DNA from 2 places in the Aeromonas intestinalis genome. Region 1 is predicted to be linked to the other one. Evidence: predicted binding sites of a transcription regulator. Region 1 holds the regulator's gene; the other holds the start of a gene.
The links. The regulator MetJ, encoded in region 1, represses methionine synthesis genes. The targets are predictions, from matches to a motif close to AGANNTCTAGANNTCT.
Positions count from the first base shown of each region.

Region 1 (15,666 bases):
AGGGGCGGCTGCCGTCGTACTGCTGGAACAGCCAGGAGAGGGTGCCGGAGAAGATGCCGGAGACCCCCTGGATGCGATCGCCGCTCTGGCGCAGCATCTGGATGCTGGACTGGATGGGCAGGCCCGCCCCGACGGTGGCGTTGTAACGCCACTGCACCTGATGATCCCGGCAGCTCTGCTTGATGCGCTGGTAGAACTCGCTCTCCGCCGAACCGGCAAACTTGTTGGCGGCGATGATGTGGATGCCGAGCTGGGCAAAATCCGGGTAGTAGCGGCTCACCGTCTCGCTCGCCGTCATGTCCAGCGCGATCAGGGCATCGAAGCCGTGCTGCTCCAGCTGGCCCAGCAGCTCGGGCCAGATGAGGGGCCTGGGATCAAACTTGTCCCGCACCTTGAGGGGATCCAGCCCCTCCTCGTCCAGCAGGCCCCCCTTGGAGTCGAAGACCCCATAGAGGGTGATCGCCAGGTTGAGCTCATGCTCGAGACGCGCCTTCTCGCGGGCATAGAGGCTAAGCCAGTGGCCGCCGATGTTGCCCTTGCCGAACACCACCAGACCGACCCGGGTCGGGCGGCTGAACAAGGCGCTGTGCAGGGCGATGAGCAGAGGCTCCAGCACCACCTGGCGCAGCACGGCCACCAGACTCAGCCCATCTCTGGCCACCTGCACGAACTCCAGGGGCTGATCCGCCAGCAGCTGATAGAAGCGGTGACACTGTTCGGCGTTGTCGGTCACCCCGGCTCCCACCAGGGCCACCAGGCTGTAGCCCTCCTTCTGGATGAGGCCGGTGAAGTTGCCCTGCAGCTGGAAGTCCCGCAGCACCTCGAAGGCCCCCTCGGCCACCTCCAGGGTGTAGGCGAGGCGCAGCACCCGCCGATCCGGCTGGCGTTGCAGGGTGAGAGGGTGCAGGCGATGACGGGCCAGGTGGGCTTCGATGGCCGCCACCGTCTGGTCATAGCCAGTCTGGGGCAGCACCTTCAGTTCGATCAGCGCAATCTGATCCACCGAGGAGACGATGCGGGCCCCGCCGGAGCGCGGCGCACGGCGCAATATGTGGGTGCAACCCTCGTCCGGGTTGTAGCTGCAGCGCAGGGTGAGGCGCTGGCGGCTGTCCGCCACCGGCTGCAGGGTGCGCGAATGCAGCACGGAGGAGCCGAGACGGGCCAGCTCGTTGGCCTCGGCCAGGCTCAGACGCTCCAGCAGACGCGCCTCCTTCACCCGGCGCGGATCCGCGCTGTAGACCCCGGCCACGTCGCTCCAGATGGTGGTGGACTCGCCATCAGCCAGCGCCGCCAAGAGGCTGGCACTGTAGTCGGAACCGTTGCGGCCGAGCAGCAGGGAACGCCCCTCCAGGTCGGCGGCAATGAAACCGGTCACCACGATGCGACCGGCGTGCTCCGCCAGACGAGCCTTGAGCAGTTCGCTGGAGAGCGCCGTATCCACCTTGACCAGGGCGCCGTCCTCGGCCCGCAGGAAGCTGCGGGCATCGAGCCAGATGGCCGGTTCGCCACGGCTGCTGAGCAGGGCGGCCAGCAGACGCGCGGACCACACCTCGCCGAAGGCGAGCAGGCCGTTGCGCTCGAAGCGATCGAACTGCCCTTCCAGGGTCTTGGCGATCAGTTGCAGATCAGCGGCAAGCTGCTTGCTCAGGGAGAGTTGCAGCTCGCCCTCCAGCAGACCGTCGATCAGGCTCTGCTGATAGGCGTGCAGAGCGGTGATGGCTTCCCCGGCGGCTTCATCTCCCGCTTCGGCCAGCTCCACCAGCTGGATCAGCCGGTTGGTGGTCTTGCCGGCGGCGGAGACCACCACCAGTTCATGACCGCCCGTCTGCTGCTCGACGATGCTGGCCACCCGGCGATAACAGACCGGATCCGCCAGGCTGCTGCCACCGAACTTGTGCACATGACGCCGCTTCAACGCTGCTTCTGCTGCCACCGCTACCTCTCCTTGCTGCTGTTCCATTTACTTCACCTGCTCTGCCAATGCTGCTTGTTCAAATGCCCGGGCCAGATCGGCCACCAGGTCTTCACCGTGTTCTATGCCGACCGACAGGCGCAGCAGCTGGGCGCTGATGCCCGCCGCCTGCTGCGCCGCTGGGGTCATGGCCCTGTGGGTCATGCTGGCGGGGTGAGCCACCAGGCTCTCTACCCCGCCGAGGGATTCCGCCACCGAGAAGAAGGTCAGCGCATCCAGGAAGGCGCGCAGGCCTGCTTCGCTGCAATCGAGTTCAAAACTTAGCATGGCGCCGAAGCCGGACTGTTGACGGCGCGCAATCTCGTGACCGGGGTGACTCGGCAGGCTGGGGTGATAGATGGTCTTCACCAGGGGCTGCTGCTGCAGGAAGGCAAGGATCCGGTCCGTGTTCTCCTGATGGGCGCGCAGGCGCGGCGCCAGGGTGCGCAGGCCCCGCAGGGTGAGATAGGAATCAAAGGCCCCCGAGGTCAGCCCCAGGCAGTTGGCCCACCACACCAGCGACTCGGCAAGGGCGGCCTCCTTGGCGATCGCCACCCCACCCACCACGTCGGAGTGGCCGTTGATGTATTTGGTGGTCGAGTGCACCACCAGGTCGGCGCCGAGGGCCAGGGGTTGCTGCAGCAGCGGCGAGAGGAAGGTGTTGTCCACCACCACCTTGGCCCCCACCTCGTGAGACGCGGTGGCGATGGCGGCCACATCCACCACCCGTAACAGCGGGTTGGAGGGGGTCTCCACCCACACCAGCGCCGGTTTCTGGGCCAGCGCCTCGGCCAGGGCGACGGCATCCCCCTGATCCACGAACAGCACCTTGTAGTACCCCTTGGCCGCCAGGTATTCGAACAGGCGCCAGGTGCCGCCGTAGCAGTCATGGGGGGCGATCAGCAGGTCGCCGGCCTTGAGCAGGGCCGTGGTCACCAGGTGAACGGCGCCCATGCCGGTACCGGTCACCACGGCGCCTGCGCCCCCTTCCAGGGCCGCCAGCGCATCCGCCAGGTTGGTGCGGGTCGGGTTGCCTGAGCGGGCGTAATCGTAGGTGCGCGGTTCACCGAAATCGGCGAAGGTGTAGTTGCTGGAGAGATAGATGGGCGGCACCACGGCGCCGTGCTGGGTATCTGTCTCAATGCCGGTACGTACCGCCAGGGTGGCCTTGTGGGTCATGTCACTCTCCATTTGATCTGTCTGGGGACCGTGCTGGCGGTCAGTCGCCCACGTCATCCCTCTCGGTCGGCCATAGCACAGGCCCATGATGAACCACAGTACGCCAGCTTAAAAAAGCCGTCAACACTTCTGGACGTCTAAATGGCTTTGCTGTTGGATTGCCATTGATTTCCTTAAGGGTTAAAATCCGCGCTCACGGCCAAATGAGAACAGGTGGATCATGGGAACAGAGTGGAACGGCGACTACGTCAGCCCCTACGCGGAACACGGCAAGAAGAGCGAACAGGTCAAGAAGATTACCGTCTCGATCCCGCTCAAGGTGCTGAAGGTGCTGACCGATGAGCGCACCCGTCGCCAGGTGAACAACCTGCGTCATGCGACCAACAGTGAGCTGCTCTGTGAAGCCTTCCTGCACGCCTTTACCGGCCAGCCGCTGCCCGGTGACGAGGATCTGCGCAAGGATCACCCGGACAGCGTCCCAGCCGAGGCGCGCGCCATCATGGAAGCGCTCGGCAAGGAGATCGAAGACTTCGACGCCGAATAAGCTTGCGAGCAGATGGCAAAGAGCACTTCCCCCTCAATGACGCGGCCCCTGGCCGCGTCATTGTCATCGGCCAGTCCCTTCAGCCTGCGCCGCTACCAGTCTGATATCAGCAGCCACAGCCACGACTTCGCCCAGTTGGTGATCCCCCTGGACGGCCCCATCGAGATAGAAGTGCAGGGCCGGGGTCGACACCTCCCCCCCGGCTTTGCCTGCGTCATCGCCCCCGGTGAGCGTCACGATTACGCCGCCGACCCGGCTCTCTCCTTCCTGGTGCAGGAGAGCCCCTGGCTGCCGGGCCGCCTGGGCGAGCGCCCCTTTATCGAGCTGGATGCCGCCCAGCGCCACTATCTTGCCTTCCTGCGCCAGATGGTGGCCGAAGATCGCCACGTGGCGGGAATGGATCAGATCTGGCTGAACCTGCTGGCGGAGCCTCAGAGCACAGCCGTCCCCATCCCCCCGCGCATCGTCAGGGTCCAGCGCCATATCGAGACCCACCTCGCCGAGCCCCTCACCAACGCGCGCCTCGCCGCCCTCGCCTGCCTCGGTCAGAGCCAGTTCAAGCACGCCTTTCGCCAGCAGCTCGGCATGAGCGTCTCCCACTACATCCGGCAGCGGCGCATGGCGCTGGCCCGCAACCTGCTGGCCCACACTTCCCTGCCCATCGGCGAGATAGCCTGCCGCTGCGGCTACCGGGATCAGGGGGCCTTCGCCGAACGCTTCCTCACCGAGACCGGCCTGACCCCGTCCCTCTGGCGCCAGCAAAACGGCCAGTTGCCATAACGGATCGGCTCTGCGCCGAAGACAACGCCGGGCTCATGAGGCATGCTGGCAGGCAGATGGAGCAGGCGAAACGAGGAGCCAAGATGCAGACCATAAGCTGGCAGGATTTCGAGATGGTGGAGCTCCGGGTGGGCACCCTGGTGCGGGTCGAGCCCTTCCCCGAGGCGCGCAAACCCGCCTACAAGGTGTGGGCGGATTTCGGCCCCGAGATCGGGGTGCGCAAGAGCAGCGCCCAGATCACCGACCTCTATCAACCGGGCGATCTGGTGGGCCGCCAGATAGTGGCGGTGGTGAACTTCCCCACCAAGCAGATAGGCCCCTTCCAGTCGGAATTTCTGCTCACCGGTTTCTACCGCCCGGACGGCGCCGTGGTGATGGCCATCCCGGAGCAGGCGGTGGAAAACGGCGCCAAGCTGGGATAAATCCCCCTCCGTGAACAGAACACTCAGCCAGACGAAACAAGAGAGGCGACCCCGGGGTCGCGGCGCGTTTGATTATTTTACGTCATACGGTTGTTTCAGTGGGCTTTTACCAGCAGGCTGTACAGCACCGCCGACACCGCGAGCGATCCGGTCAGCAGGATGAAACCGTTGACCCAGCCCTGACGAAAACGCGCCAGCGCCTCCACCTTGTAGATGGCCACCACCGGCATGATGAACAGGATCATGGCGATGACGGGGCCGGAGAGGGTCTCCATCAGGCCGAGGATGCCGGGGTTGATGACCGCCGCCCCCCAGATGGCGAAGAACATCAGGGCGATGCCGACCTTGTCCGCCCTCCCGAGCGACAGGCCGGTGGGCTTGGCGATCAGGCTCTTGAGGCTCTCGCGGGCCCCGAGGAAATGGCCGAGGAAGGAGGAGCTGATGGCGATGAAGGCGATGAGCGGCCCCAGGGTGATGATCACCGGGTTGTCGGTGATGTTGGCAAGATAGGAGAGCACGGAGACGTTCTGGGCCTTGGCCTCGGCCAGCTGGGCCGGGGAGAGGCTCAGCACGCAGGAGAAGACGAAGAACAGCACGAAACCCACCAGCATGACGGTGGTGTTGCGCAGGATGAGGCCGCTCTTGGCCTCCGCCTGCTCGCCGTATTCCCGGCGCTGTACGTTGGCAAAACCCGAGATGGCGGCGGCGTGGCTGAAGGCAAATACCGTCACCGGCAGCGCCAGCCAGACGGTGTTGAGAAAGCTCCCCCCTTCAAATGCCACCATCTGTGGCCAGTGCCACTGGGGAATGAGGTAGAAAGAGAGCGCCGCCAGAATGGCCGCCAACGGATAAACCATGAAGGCGAAGGCCCGCAGCATGGCCTTCTCGCCGGCCAGCATCACGGCGATCATGGCGAGCACCAGCACGCCGGAGAGCATCACCCGGTTTGGGGCAAGCATGCCGAGCTGATTCACCATGAAGCTCTCCACCGTGTTGGTCAGGCCGACGCCGTAGATGAGCAGGATCGGGAAGATGGAGAGGAAATAGAGCATGGAGATGAGCCGACCGGCCATCTTGCCGAAATGCTCCTCCGCCACCTCGGTGAAATCCGCCTGGGGGCGGGAGGAGGAGAGCACGAAGCGCGCCAGCCCACGGTGAGCCAGGAAGGTCATGGGACCGGCCAGTACGGCGACGATGACCAGGGGCCAGATCCCGCCGAGACCCAGGTTGATGGGCAGGAACAGGATGCCGGCACCGACCGCGGTGCCAAACAGGCTGATGACCCAGTGGGTATCGTGACGACGCCAGCCGGTGTGGGCGACGACAGCTTGGGAACCGGACAGCTCCGCGGTGACCTCTGCAGATAAACTCATCGATAATTCACTTATTGTCAGTATTTAAAACTGCAATGATTGTGCTCTTTCAGAATTTAATTCTCAAAAAAGGTGACTGGCAGATCTCACTACCAAAGCGCGGCCTAGCCAGTGTGATCGGGAAGGGGGAAGCGGCCTTGATGTTCAAGAAATACCAAACAAGAACAGTTTAGCGATATATAAAACCAAAATTATCGATAAATTTGATTTTTTACTTTGACAGGTTAGTGTATTGCAGAATTACATGAAATGACAGACCAGACAATCATGGCTTGTTGTGACGATCCACTGCCATTCACGCCAATGGCTAGCGCATATCCCTGTTGAACATGCATGAATGCAGATGATTACGCTAACGCAAAGGGCGACCCTGAGGTCGCCCTTTTCGATGTCGGCAGCGGGATCCCGCTCCCTCAGCTGACCAGGATCTTGCCCCAGGCGAGATCCGGATCCCCCATCACGATGAAGTCCGGGTTCTCCAGCGACTCCGTCTCGTTATAGCTGAGAGGCTGCAGCGCCAGGCTGAGGATGCGCCCCCCGGCCGCCTCGACGATGCACTGGGCGGCGGCGGTGTCCCACTCGCCGGTGGGGCCGAGGCGCACGTAGCAGTCGGCGGCCCCCTCCGCCACCAAACAGGACTTGAGCGAACTGGAGCCGAGCGGGATCAGCTCGTAGTTGATGGCCGGGTTGAGACGGCGGGTCAGTCGCTCCAGCTTCTGGCGACGGCTGATGGCCACCACCAGAGCATCCGGCTGATCGTGCTCGTGGTGCATGGCGCTGATGGGATAGACCTCCCCCCCCGCCTCCTTGAAGGCACCGTGGCCACGCACCGCCCAGTAGAGCACGTCGGATTCGGGGGCATAGATGACCCCGAGCACGGGCACGTTGTCCCGCACCAGGGCGATCAGGGTGGCAAAGTCACCGCTGCCGGCGATGAACTCGCCGGTGCCATCCAAAGGGTCCACCAGCCAGTATTGCCGCCAGGCGGCCCGCAGGCTGAAGGGAACGTCGGCTGCCTCTTCGGTCAGCACGGGAATATGGGGAGTCAGCGCCGACAGCGCTTCCTTGAGGTAGGCATCGGCAGCAAGATCGGCACTGGTGACCGGGGTCGCATCCTCCTTCAGCTGACGCTCGAATTGACCGCCGTGATAGATTTCGTGAAGGATCCTGCCTGCTTCGCGGGCAATCTCCTTGACCCCAGGCACCCAGGACAACAGCTCCTGCATCTCGCTACCTCTACTTTCCAAGCTCTGCGCCTCAGGGGCGCTCGTTTCCCTGCTCTGCCAGCCACTTGCGGGCCAGCAGCAGGGCACTGATGCTGCGCGACTCGGTAAAGTCGGGTCGCGCCAACAATTCATCGATCTGGTCGAGGGGCCAGGGGATCACCTCGAGGGGCTCCGGCTCGTCGCCGACGCGCTGCTCGGGGTAGAGCTCCCGTGCCAGCAGGATGTCCATCCGGCTGGAGAAGTAACCGGGGGCGAGGGAGACCTGCTTGAGGGACACCAGATCCCGGGCCCCGAAGCCCGCTTCTTCCATCAGCTCCCGGTTGCCCGCCTCGAAGGCGTTCTCGCCGGGATCGATCAGCCCCTTGGGGAAGCCCAGCTCATAGGAGTGGGTGCCCGCCGCGTATTCCCGCACCAGCAGCAGGGTATGCGCATCGAGCAGGGGCACCACCATGACGGCCCCCCGGTTGCCGCCACGCATCCGCTCGTAGACCCGCTCCTCCCCGTTGGAAAACTGGAGGTGCAGGGATTCCACCTTGAACAACCGGCTCTCGGCCACGATCTCGGCCTTGAGGATCGCCGGTTTGGCCTTGTCCTGTGCCAGGGCATCGACACTGAGGTGTACGGGGTTGCACTTGTGACTGTCACTCATCGGGGCTGGCTGCTCATCAAAAATCGTGCTTCAAGAGTAAACGACTCACCGAACGAACACCACGGGGCAAGTGTGCTAAAGGTGTCTGAAAAATCCGGTATAATCCCGCCCTTTCCACCCCACCTCCCTCGCTACGCGATACGAAAGGATGATGCATGCCCGCCTCCCTCCCCTGGCACCATATTGATACCGTTTTGCTCGACATGGATGGCACCCTGATCGACCTGCAGTTTGACAGCCACCTGTGGCAGACCCTGGTACCGGCGCGCTATGCCGAGCGTCACCATCTCGCATTGGACGAGGCAAAGCGGCGCATCGACGCCCACTACGAGGCGGTGGCGGGGACCCTCGACTGGTACTGCGTGGACTACTGGAGCCAGACACTGGGGCTCGACATCCGGGGGATGAAGCAGGAGATCCTGGGGAAGATCCAGTGGCGCCCCAATGCCGTCGCGTTTCTCGCCGCCCTCAAGGCCGCCGGCAAGCGCCGGGTTCTCTTCACCAACGCCCATCCCGCCAGCCTGGCGGTCAAGATCGAACGGCTTGGGCTCGATAAGCATCTCGACGAGATCGTCAGCACCCACGAGCTCGGCTGGTCGAAGGAGAGCCAGCACTGCTGGCAGGCGCTGGCCGAACGCCTGCCCTTCGATCCCGCCCGCACCCTCTTCATCGACGACAGCGAGCGGATCCTGACGGCCTCCGCCGACTACGGCGTGGCCCATCAGCTCGGCATCCACCAGCCCGACAGCGCCATGCCGCCCCTGCGGTTCCAGCACTTCCCGGCTCTCAAGGATTACGCCGACCTGCTGCCCCTCACTGCCTGACCCCCCCTCACCGGGCGTCCGGCCTTCACCTCAAGAGGCTTGCGCGACCAGACCGGGAAAGCTGCGAAGGTAATCCTGGGCCCGGGGGGTGAAGCCGGACATCGTCAGCCGGGCTGTCTCGAAAGGGGGTTGATCCAGGGGAAGATCGCGGTTCACCCTCTTCGGCCAGTCCGGATTGCCGATGGCCGCCGACCCTATGGCCACCAGATCCGCCCCGCCCGCCAGGGCCTGCCTGGCAGACTCGGCATCCCGGATCTTGCCCGCCACCATGAGGGGCACCCGTCCCGCGACTCCGGCGCGCACCGCGGCCAGCAGGGAACCCCCGGCGGGATCCTCGCTCGCCGCCTTGAAGCTGTCCCCCATGGAGAAGTGCAGGTAGTCGACATCCTCCTCCACCAGCAACTCGACCAGCGCCAGCTGGTTGGCGAGCTGGATGCCCTCTATGTGGGCATAGCTCTCCGGCGAGAGCCGCACCCCGATGAGGAAGCTTCGCGGTAGACGTTCCCGGATGCCTCGCACTATGGCCAGCAGCATGCGTGCCCGCCCGGCCAGACTCCCTCCCCAGCCATCTTCCCGCCGGTTCAGCAAGGGATTGAGGAAGTTGCAGAGCAGGAAGTTATGGGCGGCGTGCAGCTCAATGCCATGCAGACCGGCGCCATGGGCACGCTCGGCGGCCAGTACGAAGGCGTCGACCAGTTGCAGGATCTGCGGCTCCGTCAGTGCCGATACTCCGAGCGGATAACGCCCCCCCGGGGGAATGGCGCCGGGGCCCACCGGGGCCGTACCGTTCAGCTCGGGCAAGGCACGAACCCCGCCGTGATGCAGCTGGATCAGCGCCAGGGCGCCGTGCTCCCCTGCGCTCTGCGCCAGCTTTGCAAAGGCCGATTGCTGAGCATCCGTCATCAGGGCCGGTTGGCCGGGCCAGCAGCGTCCCCCCGGCTGTACCTGGGTGGCGGCGCCGATGAGCAGGCCAAATCCTCCCTCGGCGCAGCGGGCCAGCCAGTCGAGCTCCGTCCGGCCGGGATCCCCATTGTCGGCGCTCATGTTGTGGGTCAGCGGGGCCAGCACGGCCCGATTCTTGAGCCGCAGCCCGGCCCGCACAAAGTGGAAGGTTTCGTTCAATGGCTGGTGCATGTGCTTTCTCCTGGCATCTGTGCCTCGTTGACGCCACTATAATCCCAGCCCCAAAAGACATAATCAGACCTGAAAGAAAGACACTCATTCCCAACAGGACGTAATAAAGAGCCCCCATGGACAACCACAAGCTCGATACCCTCTACCTGATGCGGCTGCTGCTCGCCATCGCCCGCTTCGGCTCCTTCGCCGCGGCCGCCAACCACCTCGGCATCACCCCGAGCAAGGCCTCCAAGGATCTGCGTCACCTTGAGCAGAATCTGGGAGCCGTGCTGCTCAGCCGCACCACCCGCCGGGTGCAGCTGACGGATGCGGGCAAGCTGGCCTGCCAGCAGGCCGACCAGATGATAGCCCTGCACGAAGAGTTACTCGACGGTTTGCAGCGCCGTCGCCATAGCCTCATCACCCGCAGCCAGGATTATGCCCGCCACGACACCTGGCCCTTGCTCCACCAGGGTCGAGATATTCCCCTCGAGGTGACGGGGGAGCTCGCCTTCAGCAGCAAGAAGTCGATCCAGATGGCGATGTGCCAGGGATTCGGCATCGCCCGCCTGCCCCGCTATCTGGTGGCCGAGGATCTGGCTGCGGGCACGGTGTGCGAGGTGCTGCCCGCCTACCGGCCCAAGGGGGCACACTTCTACGCCCTCTATACCCAGCGGCGGGCGGACTCGGCGCTCATCACCCACTTCCTCGATTACGTGATCCGCGAACTCGGCGGGCCTTCGGCATCACCGGAACAATCAGCCTCCTGACGCATTGACCAGGTGTCGCGCCTACCCGGCCCTCGTCACACGCGCCCTCGACTACGTGATCCGTGAACTCGGCGGGCCTTCGGCATCACCGGAACAATCAGCCTCCTGACGCTTTGACCGGGCGTCGCGCCTACCCGGCCCTCGTCACACGCGCCCTCGACTACGTGATCCGCGAGCAGACCGGACATGGGGCATCCAGCATCAGGATTGCAGTACCAGGTGGTACTGCTTCTTGCCCCGGCGCAGCAGCAGGTAGCGGCCAAAACGCCAGTCGGTCTCGGCTAGTTCCGCCCCCTCGGCCAGCCGGCCGTTGAGGCTGATGGCACCGGCGGCCAGCAGTTCGCGGGCGATCCGCCGGGAAGCGGCGAGTCCGCTCGTCACCAGCAGCGCCACCAGATCGTCCTCGGGCTGCCGGGTCGAGGTCGGCAGACCACCGGCGGCGAGTTGTGCAAGTTGCGCCTCGCCCAGTTCTGCCACCCGACCGCTGAACAGCTGCTCACTGATGACCTGCGCCTGCGCGAGCGCGGCCTCACCGTGCACCAGGGCGGTCAGTTCGTCCGCCAGCACCTGGGGTGCCCGCTTGCGGCCCTGACGCTCCGCATCCTCCGCCTCCAGCGCAGCAATGGCTGAGAGCGGCATGAAGCTGTAGTAGCGCAGGAAGCTGTACACATCCTCGTCCGCGGTGCCGAGCCAGAACTGGTAGAAGGCGTAAGAGGAAGTGAGCGCCGGATCCAGCCAGATGGCACCCCCTTCCGTCTTGCCGAACTTGGTGCCATCGGCCTTGGTGATGAGGGGCAGGGTCATGCCAAACACCTGGGCCCGGTGCAGGCGGCGGGTGAGATCCATGCCGCTGGTGATGTTGCCCCACTGATCGTTGCCGCCTATCTGCAGGGTGCAACCGAGCCGTTCGTGCAGCACGGCGAAGTCCTGGGATTGCAGTAGGGCGTAGGCAAACTCGGTGAAGGAGATGCCCTGATCCGGGCGGGCGAGGCGCTGGCGTACCGACTCCCGTGCCAGCATGGCGTTGACGGAGAAGTGTTTGCCCACGTCCCGCAAGAAATCCAGGGCCGACATCTGCCCCATCCAGTCGGCGTTGTTGACCAGTTGCGGCGCCGCCAAGCCGTCACTGGCCGGCAGCAGGGCGGCGATCTGGGCCGACAGACTGGCGACCCAGCCCTGCACGGTTTCGCCGCTGTTGAGGGTGCGCTCGGCCGCCTTGAAGCTGGGATCCCCGATGAGGCCGGTGGCGCCCCCCACCAGGGCCACCGGCCTGTGACCGGCGAGCTGGAAGCGCCGCAGCATCAGGAGCGGCACCAGGTGGCCGATGTGCAGGCTGCCGGCGGTGGGATCGAAGCCGCAATAGAGGGTGCGCGGCGCAGCCAGGTGAGCGGCCAGGGCCTCTGGGTCAGAATTTTGGGCGATGAGCCCACGGGCCATCAGATCATCGAGCAGGTGGGGGTCTGTCATGGGTGCTCCAGCGGCAGAGGAAAAGCCCCTATCCTCTCTCCGCCGCCTTCCCGCGGATATGTCCCTCTGGGGACAGTTTTATCACTGCCGTGCTAGCATGGGGCCTATCGGGCCCAGCCCCAGCAGAGATCCCGTCCTCAGATGAACAGCGCCGCCCATACCCTCGCCCTGACCCAGACTGTCGAGTCCCTTCATGGCCTGGCCTTTCCGGCCGCCCTGGTGCGTCTCATCCAGCAGCGGGTGGCATTCGACTGCGCCCTGTTGCTCGGGGTGGGCAGGCGGCCCGTCTACCTCTACGACAACCTGAGCCATCAGCGGGCACTGCTGTTCGATCGCTACCTCGCCGGCCACTTCGGCCAGGATCCCTTCATGCAGGCGCTGGAAAACGGACTCGGTGCCGGGGTCTGGACCCTGGCCGAGGTCACCCGTGGCCCGCTGGATCCCGACTATCGCCAGCGCTTCTACGAGGCGACCGGCTGGCAGGAGGAAGTAGGGCTGATCATGCCCATCCGCCCCAATCTCACCCTGGTGCTGTTTCTCGGCCGGCTCGCCAAACGCCGGGCGCTGAGTACCGGGGAACGGGCCAGGCTGAACGAGCTCTTCCCCCTGCTGCACGCCCTCTGTCGCCAGCACTGGCGGCAAGCATCCCCCTTGCTGGCACAGGACGCCACCAAGGACGATGGCGCCAGGCTGGACGGGACCCGCCTCAGGCAGGTGATCGATGAGGGGATGCAGAGTCTGGGGGCCGAGCTGCTGACCCGGCGGGAGCGGCAGGTGGCCGAACTGCTGCTGCAGGGCCAGGATGCCGAGGCCATCGCCGCCACGCTCGGGATAGGCAGCGGCACGGTAAAGAATCACCGCAAGCACCTCTACGGCAAGCTGCGCATCGGCTCACAAGCGGAGCTGTTTGGTTACTTCCTCAATCACCTGATCACGACCCCGACACCGGATACCGACGCCTCTTCCCCCCCATAACAGAACACCCCGCCGTGGCGGGGTGTTCTGCATCGAGCAAAGAATCAGATCCTGCCTTGGTAGCGCAGGGGGAAGCGCCCCTGACCGTCGGGCTGGCCGAGGAAGGGCAGCCCCTGCTTCATCTGATCCGGCAGCTCAGGGCCCGGCTTGAGACTGCCCTGGAACAGGTACTGGCGATTGGCCTGCAGCTCCAGCTTGCCCATCACCTGGACCGCCTCCGACCCCTGCTTGAGCTCGGCCACCAGGTGCGAATCCAGGCAGGTCAGCTTGGCCTCGGGATCCCCCAGCGCCAGCTTGCCCGCCGGGGTGTCGGCCTCGGCCCCATACCAATAGAGATTGCCATAGAGCTGTTCGCACCAGGGGTTGCCCTGGGCAAACTGATCCACCTTGAGCTGCAACTGGCCCGCCGCCGTCAACGGGAAGGGCAGCCGCATGGGCAGCCGCTCCAGCAGCCAGGGGGCCGGCGCGTTGAGGGTGATGTCGCGGCCAAAGGCGGCGCCATTCCAGCCGACGATCCCCTGACCGTTGAAACCGGCCCTGTCCCCGAAGCGCACCGAAACCTCGGGGGCGAATCGCAACAAGGACCAGCCGTTGAGGTCCCAGCGCAGCTGGGTCAGGGATTCACTGGCGTATTGCAGCCTGGCTATCTGGCCGCTCCAGAGGGTGCCGCTCACCCCCTCCAGCCGCACCAGGTTGGCGGGCAGAGGCAGGTAACGGACCACCAGGGTAGCGGGCAGTTGCACCAGTAAAAAGACGAGATAAGTCACCAAAAAAATGACTGGAATTAGAACTCTATGCTTCATTCGGGACGACTCAATTGTAAACGTCTCACCTTGACCAGACCCGGCGCCAGATTCTCCCGCGCCACCTCGATGATCTGCACCTGAACCCCGTGCTGACCCGACAGGGTCGCGAGCCAGAGCAGCAGATCGTCAAAAGGCACGGTGTCGATCCACACCTGCAACTCCTGCCCTTGTGGCTGCAGGCGAGCGATCTTGATCTTCTGGTTGAAGGCGGTGCGGTTCACCACCCCGTCCAGGGTGCCGCTGGTGTCTATCTGACGACCCTGGCTACCCTGCATCGCCAGCACCTCCTGGCCCTTCTCCTTGAGCCAGGCCAGGGTCTGCTGCTGATTGATCACCTGCCGCTCGCGCTCGGCGATGCGGTTGGCCACGGGTTGCCAGATGACCCAGTAGCAGAGCCCGATCAGCAAGATGCCGCCCCCCACCGCCACCAGTCGCTGTTCACGGGTGCTGATGCCACGCCACCAGCCTTGCAGTTTGTCCATCATGATGATTTACCCTTGAGCACCAGTGCCCCTTCGACCTTGCCTTCGGTGCTGCGCACCTCTCCCTGCTGCACCTCGAAGCGCTTGCCCGCCAGCTCGCGAAAACGCTCTATCTCGGTGAAGCCGGGTGCGGTGACCTGCAGCCTGAGCTCGCCCCTGGCCGCATCGAAACGCATGACTTCGGGCTTGAGACCCGGCACCTCGGCAAACACCGGGGCCAGCTCGGTCAACAGCAGCAGGACCCCGTCCTGGGGTGCCTCTCCCAGCAGCTTGAGGTGCTGGGTCATCTGGCTGCGCACATTGACGATCCGGCTCTCCCCCGGGAAGATACGGGTATAGACCTGCCGGATCTCGGCCTTGAGCGCCTTGTCCTGCTCCGCCAGCTGATACAGGTGTACGCCACGTTGGGTCAGGGCCACCAGCAGCAGCAAACCGGCCACCACGGCCACCTTGCGCCACTGCAACCAGTGACGGGCGTATTCGGTCTGGGGACGGTACTTCCCCTGCAGCAGGTTCGCCTGGCAGCCAAGGGCCCCCTTGGCCAGCAGCAGCATGGGCAGTTCGGGATCCGCCGGCAGCCAGTTGGCACCGGCCATGGCCGGTGGCGGCGTGTGGCTGTGGATGGTCACGGGCTCAGCCTGGGTGGCCAGCAACATGGCCAACAGGGGCTCCTCCGCCACTATGCCCTGACGAGACCCCTGGCGCAGCAGCCACTCCTCCCCCAGTTGCAGGGCGGACCAGCCCTCGGTGGCCAGCGGCAGGGTCAGCACATCCGGCAGCAGTTGCAGGGTCTTGAGCCCTGCCTGCTGCAGCCAGCCGAGCCAGGCCTGCATCTTGGCCTTGTCCACCGCCATCAGATCCACCTCGTTGCCCTGATGGCCGAGCACCACCAGGTGCAGGGCGTCCACATCGGAGGCAATCTGTTCCTCCAGCAGATAGGGCAGCGCCGCCGCACTCTGGCGGTTGTATTTGCCCGGCAGGCTGACCCGCCGGAAGATGAGATCGCTGCCGGGCACCAGGGTCACCACGGGGCGGCCACCGGCACGCTCCTGCAACTCGCCGAGGGCATGGGCCGAGGCCAGGGTGCCGGAGGCAATGATCT
Region 1 covers NZ_JBSTYK010000008.1:587-16,252, forward strand. Annotated here, with positions in the region: gene ACW5W7_RS11510 (bifunctional aspartate kinase/homoserine dehydrogenase II) at 1-1,960, opposite strand, end outside; gene metB (cystathionine gamma-synthase) at 1,961-3,130, opposite strand; gene metJ (met regulon transcriptional regulator MetJ) at 3,351-3,674, shown strand; gene ACW5W7_RS11525 (helix-turn-helix domain-containing protein) at 3,711-4,454, shown strand; gene ACW5W7_RS11530 (tRNA-binding protein) at 4,538-4,876, shown strand; gene ACW5W7_RS11535 (aromatic amino acid transport family protein) at 4,972-6,249, opposite strand; gene cysQ (3'(2'),5'-bisphosphate nucleotidase CysQ) at 6,663-7,475, opposite strand; gene nudE (ADP compounds hydrolase NudE) at 7,507-8,124, opposite strand; gene yrfG (GMP/IMP nucleotidase) at 8,280-8,948, shown strand; gene ACW5W7_RS11555 (NADH:flavin oxidoreductase) at 8,979-10,082, opposite strand; gene ACW5W7_RS11560 (LysR family transcriptional regulator) at 10,199-10,834, shown strand; gene tyrS (tyrosine--tRNA ligase) at 11,036-12,301, opposite strand; gene ACW5W7_RS11570 (helix-turn-helix transcriptional regulator) at 12,443-13,276, shown strand; gene exeN (GspN family type II secretion system protein ExeN) at 13,321-14,079, opposite strand; gene exeM (GspM family type II secretion system protein ExeM) at 14,076-14,567, opposite strand; gene exeL (GspL family type II secretion system protein ExeL) at 14,564-15,666, opposite strand, start outside.

Region 2 (15,666 bases), on a different contig from region 1:
TGTTTTGCCATGCTCTTCTTATAACTTGTTACTGTGTCGGATTGACCAGACGGCGGATCCAGGGCAGCAGATCCGATGCCAGCATGCCACGCTCCCCATCGGCCGCGGCCAGGTCAGCCGCCTCGCCATGGATGGCGACGCCGAGCCAGGTCGCCATGGTGGCAGACCAGCCCTGGGCCAGGAGGGCGGCGATTATACCAGATAACAGATCCCCCATGCCGCCACTGGCCATGCCGGGATTGCCCTCTCTGCAAAGCACAGTCTGCCCCCCGTCACTGATGAGGGTGCCCGCCCCCTTGAGCAGCACCACGCCGCCGTAGCGTCGTTGCAGCAGGGTGACGGAGGCAAAGCGGTCGGCCTCCACCTCGGCGATGGTGCAACCCAGCAAGCGGGCCGCCTCCCCCGGGTGGGGCGTGAGCACCCAATTATCCTGATGACGGGGCTCCTGCGCCAGCCAATTCAGTCCGTCGGCATCCAATACCAGAGGGCCCGGGATCTTCATCTCGCGCTCAAACTGGGTACGGGCCCACTCATTTCGGCCAAGCCCGGGGCCCAGCACCCGTACCCTGGCCCAGCCAGGATCATCGCCGTCAGACCCCATCAGTTCGGGTTGCACCAGGCTGGCGGGAGGCAGATCCGGGTGCTGACACAGGCGCACCAACCCGGCCCCTGCCCGCAAACAGGCCTGTCCCGCCAGCAGAATGGCCCCCTGCATGCCAAGGTTTCCCCCCACCAGCAGTACCCGGCCGTTCTCCCCCTTGTGGGCCGAGCGAGGGCGCGCTGGCAGGCAGGAGAGGAGCCTGGGATAGTCGATGCGCCAGGCGGCAGGGGCCATGTCATCTTGCATCGTCACCCCCAGAGCGTCGCAATCGAGCTGACCCACCCCATCCACCCCATCAGCGGTCAGCATGCCCTGCTTGATGCCGATGAAGGTGAGTGTGCGGGTCGCCCGCACCAGCGCCCCCATGGCACGGCCGGTATCACCGTTGAGCCCTGAGGGGAGATCCACGGCCAATACGGGTGCAGCCAAAGCGTTGATGGTTGCGACGATCTTTGTCATGGAAGGGGTCAGCGGGATATGGACACCGGTGCCAAGCAGTGCATCCACCACCAGATCCGGCGTCGGTAGCAGACTGAAATCGGCCTCGTCGGCCAGCACCACGGCGCCCCCCTCACCCAGCCAGGCATAGGCGGCCCGCTTTGCATCCCCTTTCAGCAGGTGGGGAGCCCGGCTGGCAATCACTCGGGGATCGAGGCCCACCTTCTTGGCGAGGCGGGCCAGCACATAGCCATCGCCACCGTTGTTGCCGGGACCGACGAAGATCCACCAATGGTGACCATGGGGCCAATGATGACGGGCATAGTGGCACAAGGCGCCACCGGCACGCTCCATCAGCGCGTAGGTGTCGCTCTCCTCCACCTGGGCCCAGCGCCGCTCCAGCAGACGGATCTGCTCGGTGCGCCACAGGGGCTGTGCTAGACTGAGGCCTTCATTTTTGCTGATAGCACCTTCGATAACCTGCACCATGACGGCTCCTCATCCCCATCATCCTGTGATCCGGACCTGTACCGGGCCCATGACGCGGCTCCGCTCACTGCCCTGCGTGTTCCCCCGGCGCCCGTCTGCCTGGCAGAGGACCAGCGGCGCAGCATGACGACAGCCGAACTCCATCAGCTGGCCCAAGATATCAAGCTCTGGGCACGCGAGCTAGGATTTGACCAGGTCGGGATCACCGATACCGACCTGCGAGTCGAAGAGCCCAGACTGCAAGCCTGGCTGGATGCGGGCTATCACGGCACCATGGATTACATGGCGCGTCACGGCATGATGCGGGCACGCCCCCATGAGCTGCTGCCCGGTACCAAACGGGTGCTGTCGGTGCGCATGAACTACCTCCCCTTCGAAGCCGGCTTCGCCAGCACCCTGCGAGATCCCGCCCTCGGCTACATCAGCCGCTACGCCCTTGGACGCGACTATCACAAGGTACTGCGCAACCGCCTCAAGCAGTTGGGGGAGCGCATCGAACAACGCTGCCAGGCACTCGTCCAGGCCTCGGGTCTGCCACTGGATGAGGAGCCAAACTGGCGCCCCTTCGTCGATTCGGCCCCCGTGCTTGAACGCCCCCTTGCCGCCAAGGCGGGGCTCGGCTGGGTGGGCAAGCACTCGCTGCTGATCAATGAAGTGGCGGGCTCCTTCTTCTTCCTCGGGGAGCTGCTCATCAATCTGCCCCTGCCCCTGGACACACCGGTCGAGAAAGAGCAGTGCGGCAAGTGCGTGGCCTGCATCAACATCTGCCCGACCGGCGCCATCGTCGCCCCCTATGTGGTGGACGGACGACGCTGCATCTCCTATCTCACCATCGAGAACGACGGCCCCATTCCCGAAGAGTTTCGGCCGCTCATGGGCAACCGCATCTACGGCTGCGATGACTGCCAGCTCATCTGCCCCTGGAATCGCTATGCTGATGCGAGCCCGGAGGAGGACTTCAAGGCGCGCCCCAACCTGCATCGCCCTCCCCTGCTCACGTTGTGGGGCTGGTCAGAGCCTGAATTTCTCAAGCACACCGAAGGCAGCCCCATCCGCCGTATCGGCTATCAGCGCTGGCGCCGCAACCTGGCGGTGGCGCTGGGCAATGGTCTTGCCAGCAGCGAGGTCATGGCAGCGTTGCAACAGGCACTGGAGAGCGCCGACCCCATGGTGGCGGAGCACATCCAATGGGCGCTGGCAACGTTGGCTCGGCGCCAGCAGGATGAGAACAGGAAGAAGACATTGTTGATCCGCTGCATCGAAAAAGGATTGCCAGATCACGCCTGAGCGATCAAATCCTTGCCTGATGACAGCCATTTTTTCATGCTCTGCCGAATTTGATCGTCGGCACACAACAAGGAACATTCTGATGCAGATGTTGGGAGTAGATATAGGCGGATCCGGGATCAAGGGCTGCCTGGTCGATACGAAGACCGGCGAGCTCATCGGGGAGCGCTACCGTCTGGCCACCCCGCAGCCGGCCACCCCCGCCGCCATCGCCCATACCCTCAAGGCTCTGGTCGAACACTTCGAATGGAAAGGGCCGGTGGGCTGCGGCTTCCCCGCCATCATCCATAACGGCATCGCCAAGAGTGCCGCCAACATCGACAAGAGCTGGGTAGAAACCGATGCCGCCCACCTCTTCTCTGACGTGACCGGCCTGCCCTGTCACGTACTCAACGATGCCGACGCCGCCGGCATCGCCGAGATGCGCTTTGGCACTGGCCAGCACCGCAAGGGAGTCGTCATCCTCATCACGGTCGGCACCGGCATCGGCACCGCCGTCTTCGTCAATGGCCAGTTGCTGCCCAACACCGAGCTTGGCCACCTGATGCTGGAAGGCATGATTGCCGAGCACTACTGCTCCGATGCGGCCCGCAAGCGCGAGGATCTCTCCTGGAGCCGCTGGGGCAAGCGTTTCAACAAGTATCTGGCCCGACTGGAGTTTCTGTTCTCCCCGGATCTCTTCATCCTGGGGGGTGGCAGCGCCGCCAAGCTCGACAAGTTCATCGACAAGATAGAGACCCGGGCTCCCCTGGTGGCGGCGGCCAGCCTCAATCAGGCAGGCATCATTGGTGCCGCCCTCTATGCAGAAGCCCAGCAAGGGCAATGATCCCGACAAGGAAAAAATGACAGGCCCGGCCATCGCCAGGCCTGTCATTATGCAAAGCGGCCGCACCCGCGCGTCGCAACAACGGGCAATCCGCCCAGGATTGTCTGTCAACAAAGATGGCGCCTTCTCTGTCGGCAGACGAAGGAGGGCAATAATCCAGAACGCCCTTGCTCCTTTATCTCTTCATCAATGGGCCTCAATCTGCCCTCTTCTGCCATCGCATTTCCCCTGAATAAAAAGCAGGCTCGACATAATCTGGCTGTTTATTGTTCTGAATTCATGGGGATGAGAAAAAAAGAGAACGAGACAAGATATTAATATTCATGTCATCTTGGGGGCTATCGGCAGGAGCCGTGCGCCAACCATCCGACTAAAACCAGTGAAACAACAACTTGCGAGATAAAAGCCGTCATATGAACGGAAGTTTTGTTTTGGTTTCGAATTATATATTCATGCTTTTGATGACCCACTTTGCCATAGCCAGATAGCGGCAATCCTTATCCATTTTTTAGACGTCTAGACGTCAAAACATGCGTTGACATGGCCGTCCGGACATCTTAGCATCATCCACCATAATGGCAGAGCAACCCAGTGTAACCTCTGCCCAATTCACCCGCCTGTAGCGCCCTGTGCTTTAAGGCTGTTAGCACGGAAGAATCCATGATTAAGTTGATCGGTCTCAACAAAGTCTACGGTAAAGGCAGTGATGCCGTGCACGCCCTGCGTGATGTCAGCCTGCATGTGCCCCAAGGCAAGATCTTCGGGGTGATCGGTGCCTCCGGGGCCGGCAAGAGTACCCTCATTCGCTGCGTCAACCTGCTGGAGCGTCCCACCGAGGGCCAGGTCATCGTCGATGGCCAGGATCTGGTCGCCCTGCCCGAGCGGGATCTGACCCAGGCTCGCCGCCAGATCGGCATGATCTTCCAGCACTTCAACCTGCTCTCCTCCCGCACCGTGTTCGCGAACATCGCCTTCCCGCTGGAGCTGGCAGGCTGGAGCAAAGCCCAGATCCAGACACGAGTCGAAGAGTTGCTGGCCCTGGTGGGGCTGGAAGCGCGCGCCCAGGCCTATCCGTCCGAGCTGTCCGGCGGCCAGAAGCAGCGCGTCGCCATCGCCCGCGCCCTGGCGCCCGCCCCCAAGGTGCTGCTGTGCGACGAGGCCACCTCGGCCCTGGATCCCCAGACCACCCGTTCCATCCTGAGCCTGCTCAAGGAGATCAACGTCAAGCTGGGGCTCACCATCCTGCTCATCACCCACGAAATGGACGTGGTGAAAGGGATCTGTGACGAGGTTGCCATCATCAGCGACGGCCGCCTCATCGAGCAGGGGGAAGTCGCCTGGTTCTTCAGCAATGCCAAGACCCAGCTGGCCCGTGACTTCATCCACTCCACCATCCATCTGGAGGTGCCGCAGGAGTACCAGGAGCGGATGAGCCCGGATCGCGTCCCCGGCAGCTACCCCCTGGTCAAGCTCGGCTTCACCGGTACCACCGTCGATTCACCACTCATCTCCGAGGTGAGTCGCCGCTTCAACATCGATATCAGCATTCTGAGTGCGGACATCGAATACGCCGGCGGGGTCAAGTTCGGCTTCCTGCTGGCCGAACTGTTCGGGGACGAGGCCCAGTGCGAGGCGACCCAACAGTTCTTCATCGACAACCACATTCAGCTGGAGGTAATGGGTTATGTCCGAAGCCATGATTAATCTGCTGATCTCAGCACTCGGCGACACCCTGATCATGGTGTTTGCCTCCGCCCTGTTTGGCTGCCTGCTCGGCCTGCCGCTGGGTGTCGCGCTGCACGTGACCAAGGCAGGCCAGATCCTGGCCAACCCGGTGTTGAACCGGACCCTCGGCATCATCGTCAACGTCGGTCGCTCCGTGCCCTTCATCATCTTGCTGGTTGCCATCATTCCGCTGACCCGCTTCATCGTCGGGACCAGTATCGGCACCATCGCCGCCATCGTGCCGCTGACCATAGGCGCCGTGCCCTTCATCGCCCGCCTGGTGGAAGGGGCCCTGATGGAAGTGCCGGACGGTCTGCTGGAAGCCGCCAAGGCCATGGGGGCCAAGCCCCTGCAAATCATCACCAAGGTGCTGCTGCCCGAGGCCCTGCCCGGCATCCTCAACAGCGTCATCATCACCCTCGTCACTCTGGTCAACTACTCCGCCATGGCCGGTGCCATCGGGGGGGGCGGCCTCGGCGATGTGGGTATTCGCTACGGCTACCAGCGCTTCGATCCCACCGTCATGCTGGTCACCGTGGTCATTCTGGTGGTGCTGGTTCAACTCATCCAGAGCGCGGGTGAGCGCCTGGTTCAACAATGTGATCATCGTTAATCGTCGATTTCTGACAGGAGGTTTTTATGAAATTGGGCATTAAATCCGCTGCGGCAGCCCTGCTGGCTACCCTGGTTCTGGTTGGCTGCGGCCAGAAGGAAGAGAACAAGACCCTGAAGGTCGGCGCCATCGCCGGTCCCGAGACCGAGCTGGTCGAGACTGCGGCCAAGGTTGCGAAAGAGAAGTTCGGCCTGAACGTCGAAATCGTCACCTTCTCCGACTACGTCACCCCGAACGTGGCGCTGAACGACGGTAGCGTCGACGTCAACGCCTTCCAGCACAAGCCCTATCTGGATGCCCAGATCCGTGATCGCGGCTTCAAACTGGTACCGGTTGGCAACACCTTCGTCTACCCGATCGCCGGTTACTCCAAGAAGATCAAGGCCCTCTCCGAGCTCAAAGACGGTGCCCAGATCGCGGTCCCGAACGATCCGACCAACCTGGGTCGCTCCCTGATCCTGCTGGAGAAGCAAGGTCTGCTGAAGCTGAAAGAAGGCGCTGGCCTGGAAGCCACCGTACTGGACATCGCCAGCAACCCGCGCAACTTCAAGATCGTCGAGCTGGAAGCCGCGCAACTGCCCCGCTCCCTGGAAGACGTGGATCTCTCCATCATCAACAACACCTTCGCCGGTCAGATTGGTCTGACCCCGACCGAGAACGGCCTGTTTGTTGAAGACAAGGAGTCCCCCTACGTCAACCTGATCGTTGCTCGCGAGAACAACAAGGATGACGAGAAGGTCAAGGAGTTCGTCCAGTCCTTCCAGACCGACGAGGTCTACAAGAAAGGCACCGAGCTGTTCAAGGGCGGCCTGGTAAAAGGTTGGTAATCACTAACTCTGCAAAAAAGGCTGCGCCAAGCGTGGCCTTTTTTTTTACCCTCGTTATCATAGGCCCAAAGCACGGCAACACGACAAAATCAGAACAATGAAGAAATGGTATCTGGCCTACTGCAAGCCCAAGGAAGAGGCTCGCGCTCGCGCCCATCTGGCAGCCCAGGGGGTTGAATCCTACTACCCCATGGTGGAAATCGAGAAGCTGCGCCGCGGCAAACGGGTACCGGTGCGCGAACCCATGTTCCCCAACTACCTGTTCATTCTCGTGGATCTCGACGTGATCCCGCCCATCACCCTGAAGTCGACCCGTGGCATCAGCCGCATCATCCATTTCGGCAAGGAGTGGAGCTCGGTCAGCAGTCAGCTCATCTATCGCCTGATGAGCCGGGATGACAGCGACGAGGCGAGGGCTTGCTATGCCCGTCTGCCGAGTCAGGGTGACAAGGTCGTCATCGAATCGGGCCCCCTTGCCGGTTTCGAGGCCATCTATCTGGAGCCGGACGGCGAGAAGCGGGCTATCCTGCTGGTCACCCTGCTCAATCAGGAGACCAGCAGCAGCTTCGACAACCAGAGTTTCCGTCGACTGGATTGAGAGCGGATCGGGCATGTCTCGACCACATGAGCAACAAAGGCAGGCCTTGGCCTGCCTTTGTCTTATCTGAGTTCGAAGCGACTGATGGCCGAAGTCAGGCGACCCGTCTCCTGCGCCAGGCGCTCGACGATCGCCTCCCCCTGCTGGCTGTGCTCGCTGGAGTGACGACTGAGGGTAGCTATCTCCTCCACGGTCCCCGCCACCTCCTGCGCGACCCTGGACTGTTGATCCGTCGCGGTGGCGATGGTCCCGAGCTGGCTGGAGAGATCCTGTACCAGTTGCATCATGGTCTCCAGCGCACCGGTCACCGAGGTCACCACATCCTGCCCCTGTGCCACCAGACGGGTACCACTGCCTATGGTCTCGGCGGTCTGGCGGGTCTGCTGCTGGATGCAGTCGATGGTCTGATTGATCTCCGCCGTCGACTGGCTGGTACGGCTCGCCAGTTGACGCACTTCGTCGGCCACCACCGCAAAGCCCCGCCCCTGCTCGCCGGCACGGGCTGCCTCGATGGCGGCATTGAGAGCCAGCAGGTTGGTCTGCTCGGCGATGGTGGCGATCACCTCGGTGACGCGTCCCACCTGTTCGCTCTGGCTGCGAAGTTGCCCCATCGCCTGGTTGGCTTCGGTGATCATCAGGGCAATCTGCGCCATGGTGGACTCCATGCGCACCAGCGCATCGCCCCCCTGCCTGGCCTGTCGTTCGGTCTGGCGCGCCGCCTCGGCGGCTTCGGCGATGTTGCCCGCCACATCCCGGGTGCTGACCGACATCTGTTCGATAGCGGCGGCGACCGTATCCACCCGCTGATTCTGGCTCGCCAGCTCGTCCACTATGGTATTGCTGGTGCGGCCCACCTCACCGCAGGCCCCCTGCACCTGACCGACCGCCCCCTGGATTTCGCCGACCAGCTGGCGCAGCTGGCTCGACATCCGGTTGATGGAGCCGGTCAGTCCGCCCAGCTCATCCTGACGCAGTATCGGCAAGGGGTCGGCCGGCAGACGGCCATCCGCCACCAGCCCGGCACGGGCCACCAGGCTCGCGATATCCCGCGTGAGACGCCGGCTGAACAGCAACGCCACCAGGGTACCGAGCAAGATGACGCTGGTTGTCGCCAACAACAGGGTTTTGTGTATGGTCTGGCCGGCACTGGCCATCTTGCCGGCCATGGCATCCACCTCGCCCTGGGTGTGGGTCACCTGGGAGGCCAGCTGATCGGCAAGGCTCGTCAGAGCGGGCTCGATCACGGTGGCCATCAGGTGGTTGGCCCTGTCCCAGTCCGGCGCCTGGCGCTGGGCGATCACCTGGCCCACCAACTCGGCAAAGGGGGCGGACATCTGCTCGAACAAGGCCCAGATCCCCTTCTGCGCCTCGCTGAAGTTGGCCTCCTGTTGCTTGAGTTCCGCCACCCGCTGCAGGTGGAACTGGTAGTAGTCCTGGTACTTTTCCTGATACTCCTTCTCCCCCGAGATGAGGAAGTCCCGCAGGGCGGAGAGCGCGTTGGCAAGGCCGTTGTAGGCATCCCCCACCTGCTTGAGCAGCAGGCGGCGATCCCCTGGCAATTCGGTCTGCGGGGTTGCCACCTCTTCGTTGGCGAAGGATTGCAGCTGATCGAGCGCCGCTTCGGCGAGGGGGCCCGCCTCCAGCAGCATCAGGCTGTGGGCCGGCAGGTTCTCTTCCGTATGGGCCAGCGCCCACACCTTTTCCTGACTGGCCTTGAATCCCTTGAGGGACTGCGCCAGCTCCGGCTTGAACGACTGTCCCTCGATGAGTCGCCAGGCCGACTCCCACTCTCTTTTGAGGCGCTCCCCCTGCGCTGGATCCTTGCCCAGGATGAGATAGGCGCGCAGGGAGGAAACGGTTGCAATGAGCGCCTTCTGACTCGCTTCATCCCGCTGCAGGGCAGGCAGGGTTTGTGACAGCAGGGCATCCTGCGACTGCTCTATGCGGCCGAGCTGATGGTAGACCAGGGCGGAGGAGAGAATGATGAGCAGATTGATGAAACAAAAGCTCAGTAGCAGCTTGCTTGATATTTTCATGAACATCCTTGTTCTACGGCGGGCATCCAGCCCGGACTTCACATGGTGATCAGTGCCGGCAAGCGTTCCTGCCAGGTGCGGTGCCATGCCAGCAGCTCTTCCCGTGGCATGGGGCGGGCGGAGAAGAAGCCCTGACACACATCGCATCCCAGCCGGCTGAGGAGTTGCCAGGTAGGTTCATCCTCGACCCCTTCCGCCACCGACTTGAGTCCCAGCTTGCGGGCGAGTTCGATACTGGATTCGATGATAGCGAGCCGGGAGGGATCCTCATAGCAGCGATCGACGAAAGATCGGTCCAGCTTCAGTTCGGTGAAGGGCAGCAATGCCAACTGCTGCATGGAGGAGTAGCCCGTTCCGAAGTCATCGATGGAGAGGCCAAAGCCGTGCATGCGCAGACGGGTCAGTACCTCGAGGGACTTGCCCAGCTCCTTGACGAAGGCGCTCTCGGTCACCTCCAGAGTGATCAGCTCGGGGTTGATGCTCCAACGCTGGCAGTGATTGAGCAGGGTATTGCACAGATCCCCCTCGATGAGGGAGGTAGTGGAGAGGTTCATCGACAGGTTCAGCGAGAGCCCGGTGCGCTCCCACAGGTGACCATCCCGCAGTGACTTGCCGATGATGACCTCGGTCAGCGCATCGATGAGACCGTGTCGCTCCGCCAGCGGAATGAAGTGAGCCGGCGAGATGAGACCATATTCCGGGTGCTGCCAGCGCGCCAGCGCCTCCATGCCGATCCACTGGCCACTGCCGAAACTCACCTTGGGCTGATACCAGGGCAGCAGTTGATCCTGCTCCAGCGCCTGGCTGAGCTCATCCAGGGTCAGACTGTGGCGATCCTCTTCCCGGTTGCGCTCCTGACGGGGCTGCCAGCTGTCGATCAGCTGCCGGATCTGCTGATGGGTGGCGGGTTTGCCGATACGCCCAAGCACCTGCAGGCCATAGGCGGCGCTCATGCGCAGCACGGCATCGACTACATCATCCTCGAGGGCGCTGCACAGTATGATGCCCCCCCGAAAGCCCCCGAGGGAGAGCCGCCGCAGCAGCGCCATGCCATCCATGCCGGGCATGCGCAGATCGCAAAACAAAATATCGACCTGATGATGCTGACAGAGCGCCAGTGCCGCCTCCCCATCTCCGGCCTCCAGCACCTTGCCCTGGCAGAGCGTGCTCACCTGATGCATCAGCGCCTTGCGCTGGAAGCTGTGATCCTCCACCACCAGGATGGTCAACTCATGCTGGGTATTGTTCATCGAGCCATAATCCAATGTCGCCTGTGATCCCGTTCATCAATGTTTCTACTCGCTGGCACAATTGTGCCAGCCTATCCAACTGCTTCAAGCGAGCCACCGTCTCCAACTGCGCCGCCTCCGTCGCCAGGGTCGACAGTCCGACCATGCGGGCGGCCCCCTTGATCCGGTGGGCAATCTCCACCAGCCCCTGGGTATCCTGACGGGCCAAGGCTCGCGCCATCTCCTCCCCATCCTGGCGATTGGAGGCCAGATATTCCAGGGCCATCTCACGGGCAACCGCCAGATCACCAAACAGCGCTATCCAGTGTGAGGCGGACAGCGGTGCTTCCTCATCCTGCACTGCCGGGTCTGAACCCTCAGCCTCGTCGCTTGTCGCCATCGCGGCCGGCAGCCAGCGCAGCAACATCTGGCGCAGAGCCTCCAGGTTATAGGGTTTGAACAACATGTCGTCCATGCCCGCTGCCAGCATCTGCTCGCTGGCCGTCTCCGAGGCATCGGCCGTGACCCCTATGATGGGGGACGACTCCCCCGCCGCGCGCAAGGCCCGGGTCAGGCTGTAGCCATCCATCACCGGCATGTGGCAATCGGTCAGCAACAGGGAGAACCCCTGCCCCTGCCAGGTCCGCAGCGCCTTCTCCCCGTCCTCGACCATGACCGCCTCTATGCCCAGTATGGCAAGTTGTCGTGCCAGCAGGGCCCGGTTGACGGGATGGTCATCGGCCACCAGTACTCGCCCCTGCAGCTTGTCCAGCTGCAACTGGGCCGGCCGGGGAATGCCCTGGCCCGCGAGTTGATGACAGGTTTCCAGCAGCAGATCCGGGTAGAGGGGAGAGAGGCCCAGACGCCACCAGTCATCGCTCTCCATCCGGCTGCGCAAGGCCTCCTTGGTGGAGAGTACCAGCCCCTTGAGGGGGATTAGCTGCAACTGCTGCTGCCAGTCGCTTCCGAGCCGCTGCTCCAGCGCACGTTCTTCCGCGATGAGGCGTCCTCCCGAGAGGTGCTGCCACCCCTGCGCCGGCAAAGGCCGCAGCCTGGCGCCAAGCTGGGCCATCGCCTCCTGTGCCCCCCTGTCCTCTCCCAGCCACCACCAGTCCTGATCGGCCAGAGGCGGCGTGTTCCACTGGCACTCACGCAGGGGCACGCTGAAGGTGACCCGGGTACCGACCCCCAGCTCGCTTTCCAGCACCAGCGCACCGCCCATCTTCTGGCTCAGCTGATGACAGATGGCAAGGCCGAGCCCGGTGCCACCGAAACGGCGGGTGATATCGGACTCCACCTGTTTGAAGGGCGTGAAGAGATGCTCCTGCTTGTCGGCGGCGATGCCGATCCCGGAGTCCTGAACCACGAACTGCAACCGGTTGTCCTGATAGCCCACCCGGATGGCGATGGCCCCCGCCTCGGTGAACTTCACCGCATTGTTGAGCAGGTTGGAGAGCACCTGACCGACCCGGATCTCGTCCATGCAGGCCTGATCCGGAACCTCGGGTCCCCAGGCCAGCGTGACCTTGAGCCCCTTGCCATAGGCCAGGGTGGCGTGACCCCGGATGACATCGCAGACCACCGAGGTGAGGCGGCAGGCATGATAGTGCAACTGCAACTGGCCCGCCTCCATCTTGGAGAAATCCAGGATGTCGTTGACCAGATAGAGCAGACTGTTGGCCGAGGTCGAAATGTTGCGCAGCAGATAGCGCTGATCGTCGTCGAGCTGGCTCATCTGCAGCAGCTCCAGCATGCCGTGCATGCCGGAGATGGGGGTGCGCAGCTCGTGGCTCATGGTGGCGAGGAAGCGGCTACGGGCCTGCATCGCCTGCTCCGCCACGGCCCTGGCATCCCTGAGCTCCAGCTCCTGCTGCTTGAGGGCCGTGATGTCATGGATGACGCCGTTGAGGATAATGCCCTCTTCCTGGCGCAGGAAGCTGCCACGCACCTGCAGGTAGCGTGCCCCTTCCTCCCGATCCACCTTGACCTCGAGGTCGAGGGGAGCCAGCAACTCCGCATGGTAGGCGACCTTGCCGACAAACTCCTGCAGCGCCGCTTCGGTGAAGCCGAACAGCTCGCCACCCGAATCCACCGCGACCATCTGCTCGTCACTCACGCCGAGAATTTCCCCCGCCCCTTGCGAGACATAGAGGAAACGCCCCTTGCCTGGCCCGATCCAGAGGTACTGGTAGACGATGCCCGGCATGCTGTCGGTGATCTGGGTGAGCCGCACTTCTGCCTGACGGGCGCGCTCTTCAGCTTCTTTTATGCTGCTGACATCGGTTAGAACAGTCAGTACACCCAGCATATCGCCGTTCCTTGAACGATATGGCTGCTTTGCATAGATGACATGGAAGGAGGACCCATCCTGGCGTCGGCTGTAACCCGCCCCCTCCAGCATCTCGCCACTGCGCCAGACCTCCCGTTCTTCGCGCAACACCCGTTCCCGTTCGGAGGGGGGCAGATTGGCCGGGTGGAAACGCTCCTCGTCTCCCTCACCGATGAAGGTATCCCGATAGGCGTGATTGCACAGGGTGATGCGCAGCTCCTTGTCCCGCAGAACCACCATGTTGGGCAGGGAATCGAGCAGGGTCTGCACGAAGGTCAGTTGCTCGCTGAGCTGACGCTCGGCTTGCTGGCGCTGGGAGATCTGGCGGCGCAGGGTGCGATTCCAACCGATGAAGAGCAGCACGCACAGCAGGAAGATGCCGGCGCCGAGGGAGGACCAGAGCAGCACGGTCGCCGGATCTATCCCCGTCTGTATGGTCAGGGACATCCACTTGTGTTCCAGCCTGGCCAGCTCGTCCGGCCGGACCGACAGCAGCGCCTTGGTCAGGATCTGCTGCAACATGGGATCTTGCTTGTGCACCGCCATGGCAACCGGAACCCGCAGGTCGCTGCCGGAGAGCACGACCTGGTAACGATCGTTGAAACCCCGCTTCAGGGCCTGCTCCAGGGTGGTCACATTCATCAGCACATAATCCACCTGACCGCTGTCCAGCAGGGACAATAGCTGGCTGTCGCTGGAGGTGGTCACAATCTTCGCTCCCACCTTGTCCAGCAGCAACTTCTCCACCGAACCGGCCACCATCCCCACCCGGTGGCCCCGCAGGGCATCCGGCCCCTCGATTTCAGGTGTTCCCTGCCTGGCGGCTATAACTCGATGAATGAAGGCGTATTCCGGCGTGAACAGCATCAGCTCACGACGTTCATCGGTGGGGGTGATGGCGGGAATGAGATCCAGCTGTCGCTGACTGAACTGATCGATGGTCTCCACCCAGTTCTGGGTCGGCACCAGGGTAAAATGGAGGCCGGAACGCTCGCCGACCAGCGCCAGCAGGTCGGCCACAAAACCGGTGAGCTTCCCGTGTGGATCGATTTCGCTCACCGCCGGCCAATGGGGAGCAACCCCATATTTAAGGGTCGGGTGCTGGGCCAGCCAGTCCAGCTCTTCTTGACTGAACAGGGTCTGATGCGGCCCACCCAGCTTGCTGTAATCGATGCCCCCCCCGGTCTCCAGCAGGCGCCAGCGCTCACTGTCCGGGATGCTCTCCAGTACCCGCTGGGCCAGTCCCCGCAGTCCGCTCTCCCGTGCGGAGAGCGTCATGGTCAACCGGGTCGATGGTACCCAGGCCGGGGTGACCACCAGCAACTCGTTGTATTGACGCTGATGCTGCAACCGCAGCAGGGTCGGCAGATCCGCCAGATAGGCATCCACCAGCCCGCGTTTCACCAGCACGGCCGCCTCGTCGGCGTTGTCGGCATGCTCGACCCTGGTCATCCCCAGCCTGGCCAGTTCATCGCACGCCCCGAAGCCACGAATGCACACCCAGCGCCATGCCTTCGCCGCCGACAGCGAGGTGTCAGTCTGGGAGCGCATCAGCAATATGCCCCTCGGCACCCCCATGATATCCAGAGAGATCAGGGCCCTCTCCTCGGATGACTGCACGGGTGTGACTCCCAACAGCAGATCGACCTCCCCATCCTGCAGCCCCTGCTGGGCACGGACGTAATCGGGGTATCCCCGATATTGCAGGGGCAGGCCCATGTGCCCGGCCACCAGTTCGGCGAAATCATCGAGGGGGCCGTGAAAGCTGCCACGACCATCCGCATAGACGTAGGGGGGCCAGTCCACCGAGACCATGCCGATCACCAGTTCGTCGTGTTTCTTCAGCCAGCGCTGTTCGGCATGGGCAGACTCCGCCTGGTTAGAGGCGGGAACGGCCGGTGCCGCCCAGCTCCAGCAGATGAGCCAGCACAGCAAAATGAAGCGATAACAACGAGATGGCATGACTGAACCCCTTACAAACCGGGTGGAGATAATAAAGGCTTTGGCGCAATGTGTGACTAATAAATTTGTAACATTGTCAGATGACATGAAAAAAGGCAGGCCAAGGCCTGCCATTTTTCTGCATGAAGGGGGCCAGGCCCCCTGCCATCAGGTTATTCGGTTCCCGAGACGGAAGCCGGTTTGAAACTCCCGCTCACGCACATGGGCAACCTGTACATCCATCCCTTCCAGACCGATATCTTTGAGCAGGGCGGGTGAGAGGTGCAGATAACTGACGCGACGTTCCAGCCGGGTGATCCGCTTCTGGACCAGGGATTCGACGGTGCGCAGCAGTACGAGTTCGATAGACATAACATTCTCCAGTTGAACATGCGGTTCTCCCGGAGAGAGGACATCACCCTGCGGGATAACCGCGGGTGATGAAAAGACAGGTGTTACCTGTTCACTCCACGCGGTAAATAAAGAGCACGAGTCATCGCGCTGCCGATGCAGCGGTCGAACGCAACGTTTAGCATTGAATGTTGCATAGTCGTCTCCTTACCGTGTGAAAGTTGAACAAGTTGCCACAGTCTAGAAAAACACCGAATTTCGTGCAATATCCGCCCCACCCATATGGGGGGCATGGCACCGAACATCAGATCCCGGATAGCAGCCGGAACTCCTCGAGGGCATAGGTATCCGTCATGCCGCTGACGTAGTCGAGCAG
Region 2 covers NZ_JBSTYK010000012.1:40,130-55,795, reverse strand. Annotated here, with positions in the region: gene tsaE (tRNA (adenosine(37)-N6)-threonylcarbamoyltransferase complex ATPase subunit type 1 TsaE) at 1-11, opposite strand, end outside; gene ACW5W7_RS15585 (NAD(P)H-hydrate dehydratase) at 29-1,528, opposite strand; gene queG (tRNA epoxyqueuosine(34) reductase QueG) at 1,652-2,815, shown strand; gene ppgK (polyphosphate--glucose phosphotransferase) at 2,898-3,641, shown strand; gene metN (methionine ABC transporter ATP-binding protein MetN) at 4,302-5,345, shown strand; gene ACW5W7_RS15565 (methionine ABC transporter permease) at 5,326-5,979, shown strand; gene metQ (methionine ABC transporter substrate-binding lipoprotein MetQ) at 6,006-6,806, shown strand; gene rfaH (transcription/translation regulatory transformer protein RfaH) at 6,904-7,404, shown strand; gene ACW5W7_RS15550 (HAMP domain-containing methyl-accepting chemotaxis protein) at 7,467-9,440, opposite strand; gene ACW5W7_RS15545 (EAL domain-containing response regulator) at 9,479-10,690, opposite strand; gene ACW5W7_RS15540 (ATP-binding protein) at 10,671-14,960, opposite strand; gene ACW5W7_RS15535 (hypothetical protein) at 15,108-15,311, opposite strand; gene dgt (dGTPase) at 15,595-15,666, opposite strand, start outside.
Region 2: metN (methionine ABC transporter ATP-binding protein MetN) is a predicted target of MetJ. The motif match lies at 4,152-4,167, and genes of this name have one in related genera.